DNA from 3 places in the Thalassospira sp. NFXS8 genome. Region 2 is predicted to be linked to each of the others. Evidence: riboswitches for the same ligand, from Rfam matches in the RefSeq annotation. Region 2 holds a riboswitch; each other region holds the start of a gene.
The links. Region 2 has a riboswitch for cobalamin ahead of J4E05_RS12405 (methylmalonyl-CoA mutase family protein). Riboswitches for the same ligand answer to the same signal wherever they lie in the genome.
Positions count from the first base shown of each region.

Region 1: linked by a shared signal. The riboswitch ahead of cobU (bifunctional adenosylcobinamide kinase/adenosylcobinamide-phosphate guanylyltransferase) and the one ahead of J4E05_RS12405 (methylmalonyl-CoA mutase family protein) in region 2 are both predicted to bind cobalamin.
Region 3: linked by a shared signal. The riboswitch ahead of cbiM (cobalt transporter CbiM) and the one ahead of J4E05_RS12405 (methylmalonyl-CoA mutase family protein) in region 2 are both predicted to bind cobalamin.

Region 1 covers NZ_JAGEMF010000002.1:51,911-54,179, reverse strand. The annotation lists gene J4E05_RS09520 (hypothetical protein) at 1-21, opposite strand, end outside; cobalamin riboswitch at 477-688, shown strand; gene cobU (bifunctional adenosylcobinamide kinase/adenosylcobinamide-phosphate guanylyltransferase) at 753-1,280, shown strand; gene cobW (cobalamin biosynthesis protein CobW) at 1,330-2,269, shown strand, end outside.
Region 2 covers NZ_JAGEMF010000002.1:709,592-711,860, reverse strand. The annotation lists gene J4E05_RS12415 (response regulator) at 1-5, opposite strand, end outside; gene J4E05_RS12410 (hypothetical protein) at 91-264, opposite strand; cobalamin riboswitch at 635-805, shown strand; gene J4E05_RS12405 (methylmalonyl-CoA mutase family protein) at 901-2,269, shown strand, end outside.
Region 3 covers NZ_JAGEMF010000001.1:409,160-411,428, forward strand. The annotation lists gene J4E05_RS01875 (DUF4198 domain-containing protein) at 1-713, shown strand, start outside; cobalamin riboswitch at 865-1,053, shown strand; gene cbiM (cobalt transporter CbiM) at 1,210-1,833, shown strand; gene J4E05_RS01885 (NikL family nickel/cobalt ECF transporter subunit) at 1,837-2,269, shown strand, end outside.

The sequences.
Region 1 (2,269 bases), 660 kb from region 2:
GACATAGTTTTCTATAGCCATTGGGATAAACAATTTTGTTGTTATCTGGAATGATGGTTAGCAGACAGCGCTCGGTTCCCATACACCCGGGTTTTCCCGGTGTGTTCGATATCAGCAAGTTCCATTCCGTATTTTTATTGTTTTCATGTTCTCTCAAAGGATTCCCCGTCTCAACATATCAATTCTTACAAATACTGACCTTTAGTCTAGTAGCGGTTTATGCATTAAGGAGGGGGCGGGAAATTATAAGGGGGGAATTTTGCCATATGGTTATGCTTAAGCCCGGAAATCTGCGGTGGGGCGGTTCGGCTTTTATATGGCAGCGCCTGTTTAATTTCTGTTTTGCAGGACTGTTTTTCAGCTAGCAGCAAAGTGATCTCAACAGTCTGATTTTATTGATATTTGCAACCAATACGGTTCGGTTGAATCTGCAATGCGCCTATTGGGGGAAATCTGAAAGGGCGACGCGGCCTCTTCTATTAACGAGTCTTTTGGGCTAGGGTGCGTCGCTGTTTGGTAATGGGAAATCCGGTGCAAGGCCGGTGCTGCCCCCGCAACTGTATCGGGATGGGTTATTTACGGCAGGTACGCCCTGTCACCCACTTAAGGATTGGTTTGAAAGTCCTTTGGGAAGGGAAATAACTGACATGCCCGAAGCCAGGAAACCTGCCAAAAGCGATCCGCGTGCAAGTGTGCCTGATCTATGCAACCGGGTCTCGGGTGGAGACCATAGCGCAAGGAACCGACGGGCCATGGCCCCAACTGTAATTGAAAGCGGCGTTCACCTGATATTGGGGGGGGCGCGTTCCGGCAAAAGCAAATTTGCCGAAGACATGGTCATTGCTGCCGGCGGGGGCACCTATATTGCCACCGGTCGCGCGTGGGATGACGAAATGCGCGATCGTATCAGCCATCATAAACAACGCCGTGGCCCGCTTTGGGCCACGATAGAGGAACCGCATGACTTATGCGGGGTTTTGTCGCGATTAGATCAGCACAGCGAAGGACCGGTTCTGGTCGATTGTCTGACCCTGTGGATCACCAATCTTATGATCAATGAAGACAATATTGATCAGGAAATTGATCAACTGTGTGATCTGTTGCCCCGGCTGGCTTTGCCGGTATTGCTGGTGTCAAACGAGGTTGGCTTTGGCATTGTCCCCGAAAACGCGATGGCACGGGCCTTTCGTGATCATGCCGGGCGCTTGCATCAGCGTATTGCCGCCCTTGCCCGGCGCGTGACCCTGGTGGTTGCGGGCATTCCGATGACGGTTAAATAATTTCATATCCGATGTTTGAACATCCGATTTTATCAAGGATTTAAAGACTATGGCGCATTTGGGTAAAATCCCCGCTACTGTGATTACCGGCTTTTTGGGTGCGGGCAAAACCACCATGATTCGCAACATGCTGCAAAATGCCGGGGGCAAGCGTATTGCCCTGATTATCAATGAATTTGGTGATGTCGGCGTTGATATGGAAGTCATCAATGGCTGTGGCATTGAAGGCTGTGCGGAAGAAGATGTGGTTGAGCTGGCCAATGGCTGCATTTGCTGCACGGTCGCAGATGATTTTGTCCCGACCATGCAAAAATTGCTGGATCGCGAGACACCGCCAGATCATATCGTTATCGAAACTTCTGGTTTGGCTTTGCCCAAACCACTGGTCAAGGCGTTTAACTGGCCGGAAATCCGCTCGCGCGTGACGGTGGATGGTGTTGTTGCCGTGCTGGATGCCGCGGCCCTGCGCGACGGGTTATTTGCCCACGACCATGCCGCCGTGCAGGCCCTGCGCGAAGCAGATGATAATCTGGACCACGAAAGCCCGCTTGAGGAACTGTTTGAAGAACAGCTTCATTGTGCCGATATGGTGGTTCTTAATAAAACTGACCTGTTAAGCAGCGATGAACTGGTTAAGGTTGAGGCCGACATTCGGGCGGAGCTGAAACGCCCGTCGGTCAAGATCATTTCAACTGAGCATGCACGCATTGAAAATGCTGTGTTGCTGGGTCTGGGTGCTGCCGCCGAGGATGATTTGGAAAGCCGCCCGTCCCATCATGATGACGGGCATGAGCATGACCATGACGATTTTGAAAGTTTTGTCGTGACACTGGATGATGTTAACGATCCGGCAGCACTGGAACAACGCCTGATTGCGGTGGTGCGTGACTTTGACGTGTTGCGTATCAAGGGCTTTGTTAATGTGCCGGGCAAGGCCATGCGCCATGTGGTGCAGGGCGTTGGGGAACGGTTTCAGCGTTATTTTGACC
Region 2 (2,269 bases):
TTCATGAATGGCTTCTCTCCGAATTTCAGGACAGCCCGACCATAGAGGCTGAAAATGTCGAATTGGTTAAATGTCGAAATTTTGCCGCATTTAAACGGCTTTCTCCCGCAATGATGCAACAAACGCCAGAAATGCACGGGTTTTGGCCGGTGGATGGTGGCGCGAAGGGTGATAAACATGGGCGGGGAAAATTTCTTCGCCCCAGTCCGGGAACAATTCTGTTAACGCATTTCTGCCCGTGAAATGCAGACGACCAACTTCCATAACCCGGGCAATCCTATGGCCTGCAATACTGGTGCGATAAAGCGCTCCTGTATCGCCCAGCAGCAAAAACCCCCGTTAAGCACAATAAGGAAACCGCTGTTGATCGCTCTGGTTTGTGGGAACCTGCCCGTCTTCGAATCCCGAAACGCGGCATGGTTCTTTGCCGTTCCCGGGTGTCCTGTTGTTCATCATAGCACCAAAGTCTGATGCGCCCACATCGCCAAACGGCCTTTTCGACACCATCAGACACATGCAAAATTTTTCCTTATTAATTGAATTTGCACTATTTTTCATCGATTCTTATTTTAACCGGGTTCTACCTTTCGAATAAATAGGTATTTCCATGCCTATTTACTGAATTGGGCGGGGGTGCTATAAACAGGACCGTCCCCGCAAGGGGACATGGAACATTTTCCGGGAATTCGGTGCGGCCCCTGCCAAATCCGAAACTGCCCCCGCAACTGTTGGTTCCGTAACGTCAGGGGCGCCAATGCAGCCTGTGACGCCGGGAACAAGTCAGATTACCGGGATTGTTTCGCTCTCTGACAGGGGCCGGGCGGGGTGTACCGGGCGATGGGAACCAATGGTGCCACGCCAGTGCGCGGTACTTCGTATCGACCGCGACCGGGAGCAACCATGACCGATCAGAGCTTGAAACTGGCATCTGAATTTCCGCCTGCCGATTATGCAGCATGGCGCAAACTGGCCGAAGCCGCCCTGAACGGCGCGCCGTTTGACAAAAAACTGGTAACACACCTGCGCGACGGTTTTGATGTTCAGCCCATTTACACAGCCGATGATCTTGATGGTGACATCGCCCAAATTCACCCCTCCCTGATCGCGACCAACAGCCAGCTTGCCGCGGCACCCAACGCGAATGAAAAAACAACAAATACCGGCGCAAACCCTGCCGCAACCGGCTGGGATATTCGCCAGCTCCATGCCCATCCATCACCCAAAGCGGTGAATGATGCCATTCTGGAAGATCTGGAAAGTGGTGTGACATCCATTTTGCTGCGGTTTGATCATGCCGCAAGGTTTGGTCGGGGTGCCCGTGGGGATGATGCGGGGCTGGGTGGCGTCATGGTTTATAATCTGGATGACCTCAACCACACACTGAACGGCGTTTATACCAATCTGGCACCAATCGCACTGGATGCCGGGGCAGCAACCATACCCTGCGCAGCCTTGCTGGCCGCCCGCATGGCCCGCGAAGACGATATTTCCGACGCCGCACCTGCCTTTAATTTTGACCCGATAAGCACATATGTTGCCGAGGGGTACTGCCCAACCGACCTGACAACCGCATTAAAACAGACCGGCAGTTTTGCCCGAACGATGGCTGATAAATTCCCCAATGCCACAGCGATAACGGTAAACAGCACGCCGTGGTATAATGCCGGGGCAACCGACAGCATGGAACTTGCCATTTCACTGGCAACCGGCCTTGCCTATTTCCGTGCCATGGTTGATACCGGTATGGAGGGCGCAAAGGCTGCCACCAGCATTACTTTTACCACGGCCATTGGCACCGATTTTTTTGCCGGCATTGCCAAATTACGCGCCCTGCGCCTGATGTGGCGGCGTATTTTGCAGGCATCAGGCATTGAAGGCTGCCCCATCACCATCAATGCCATATCGGCCGAACAAATCATCAGCAAAGTGGACCCGTGGGTAAATATGCTGCGCACCACTGTCACCAGTTTTGCCGGCGGGCTGGGCGGGGCAGATAGTGTTGTGTGCCTGCCCTACGACCATGCCATTGGCTTGCCGGACGGTTTTTCACGCCGTATTGCCCGTAATACCCAGCTGATTTTACAGGAAGAAAGCAATGTTCACCGTGTCATCGATCCGGCAGGTGGTTCGTGGTTTATTGAAAACCTGACCCGTGATCTGGCACTTAATGCCTGGCAAAAATTTCAGTCCATCGAAGACAATGGCGGCATTATCAATGCCGTTGAAAACGGCAGTCTCGTTGCTGAAATTACCGATCTTTGGCAAAAAC
Region 3 (2,269 bases), on a different contig from region 2:
TTCAGGAACTGATCCCCACCACAAATGTCATTGATCAGGAAACGGGTAAGGATGTGCATTTTGACATGGTCTTCACCCATCCCACCGATATGGGACCAACAATGGAAATGGCATACCCGGTACAATTTGGGATGCAGGTAAATGGCCAGAAAACCGACCTTCTGGACAAGTTAACCCGCCACGATGTCGATGGAAAACAGGCATATCAGGCCGATGTTATCCTGCCACGACCAGCAGGATATGTTTTTTACATTGAACCAGAACCTTACTACGAACCCGCCGAAGGCAAATATATTGTCCAATATACCAAAACCGTCATTGATGCCTTTGGCGATGGCAGCAATTGGGACCAGATGGTTGGCTTTCCGGTCGAAATAGAACCCTTGTCACGGCCTTATGGCCTATGGGCAGGCAATAGTTTTAGCGGCATTGTCAAACATAATGGCAAACCGGTTCCCTTTGCCGAAATCGAAGTAGAATTTCGCAATGATGGCAGCGTGAAACTGCCCAATGGCAGCTTTTCCACCCAGATTATCAAGGCCGATGCCAATGGGACATTTTCCTATACAACTCCCTGGGCTGGCTGGTGGGTTTTTGCGGCCCTGATCGAGGATGGCACCCTGCCAACCCCTGACGGCAAAGCCAATGCACCGGTTGAACGCGGTGGCGTGCTATGGATCAAAACCGATAATCCTGCCCAAACAAGCAACTAACCCTCAATGTTCCTGAATGAAAAGTTATGACGAATTTTTCAGATAAATCGCACAAAAACAAACCTTTACCTGATTACATTACGTCATAACTTTTTATAAAAAATATGAAAAACAGCGTGGCCGCGCTTGACTTTCAAGCTATTCCGCCCCTAGTCTACAGTCTGATCAGGGTGATCCGGGTTCGCCCGGATAAAAGGGAATACGGTGCCGTAATTTTGCCCATGCCGTAGCTGCCCCCGCAACTGTAAGCGACCAGAATTTTCAATGGCCACTGGAACATTCCGGAAAGGCGAAAATTGTACGCGCAAGCCAGGAAACCTGCCTTGATCACAAAAGCTGTATCGGGCGGGGTGTACCGGTGGAACGGCGCGATGATAGCGGGCACATAACCCTTGCTGTGTCGGTCCTTTCCACCGTTATGGACCTTTCCCCGATATTTACAACAACGATGAACCAAGCTGGCACCAACCGGAGCCAACTCAATAAAGGGCGACCAATGCATATTGTGGATGGTGTTTTATCAACCGAGGTCGTAGTTGCCGGTGCAGTCATTGCAGTGGGCGGCATTGCCCTTGGTTTACGACAGGTTTCCATTGAAAATATGCCGCGTATTGCCCTGCTTAGTGCGGTTTTTTTCGTCGCCTCTCTCATTCATGTGCCAATTGGCCCGACCAGCATTCATCTGATCATGAATGGTTTGCTTGGGTTGATACTCGGCTGGGCTGCGGTTCCGGCAGTGTTTATTGCCCTGCTTTTACAGGCTGTCTTTTTCGGGTTCGGTGGCATTACGGTTCTGGGCGTTAATACCGTCAATATGGCGTTGCCCACCATTGTTGTATGGCTGATCTTTGGCCCAATACTTGCCCGAACCGAAGGACGCACCATGATGATTGCCGCGTTTCTTGCCGGGTCATCTTCCATTATGCTTAGTGCCATCATGGTCGGATTATCACTTGCCCTAAGCGGGCAGGAATTTATCGCAACCGCCCGACTTGTTTTTGTCACCAACATTCCAGTCATGATTGTTGAAGGTTTCCTGACGGCAGCGGCCTTTGGACTGATTAAAAAAGTTCGCCCCGCTGTGTTATTATCAGGCCCAAACACCAGCCTGGCGGCCTGACTTATGACAACAGCGTCCGCTATCCATCCAAACTTTTTCCAAACCCGCCTGTCCCAAAACGCCTTTACGGCGCTGGTGCTTGCCGTGCTGACAATTGCCATGCTCGCCCTGCCCGTCACTGCCAGGGCACACAGCTTTCATGTATTTGCGCTGGGGGATGGCAATATCATTGAAGGCTACGCCTATTTCGGCGGCGGCGCACGCCCGCAACATGCAAAGCTGTCGGTCGAAAACGGCGCGGGACAGATCTTACTGCAAGGCGAAACCAACGCGAATGGCGAATTTCGTTTGCAGGTGGACCATCTTGATGACTATGTCATCCGTGCCAATACTGGCGACGGCCACGCGGCATCCTATTTGCTTAAATCATCCGAACTTTCCGACGCCTTGCCAAAGGCGACAAGCAATGCAATCGGAACTGTTGTGGCACTTAACC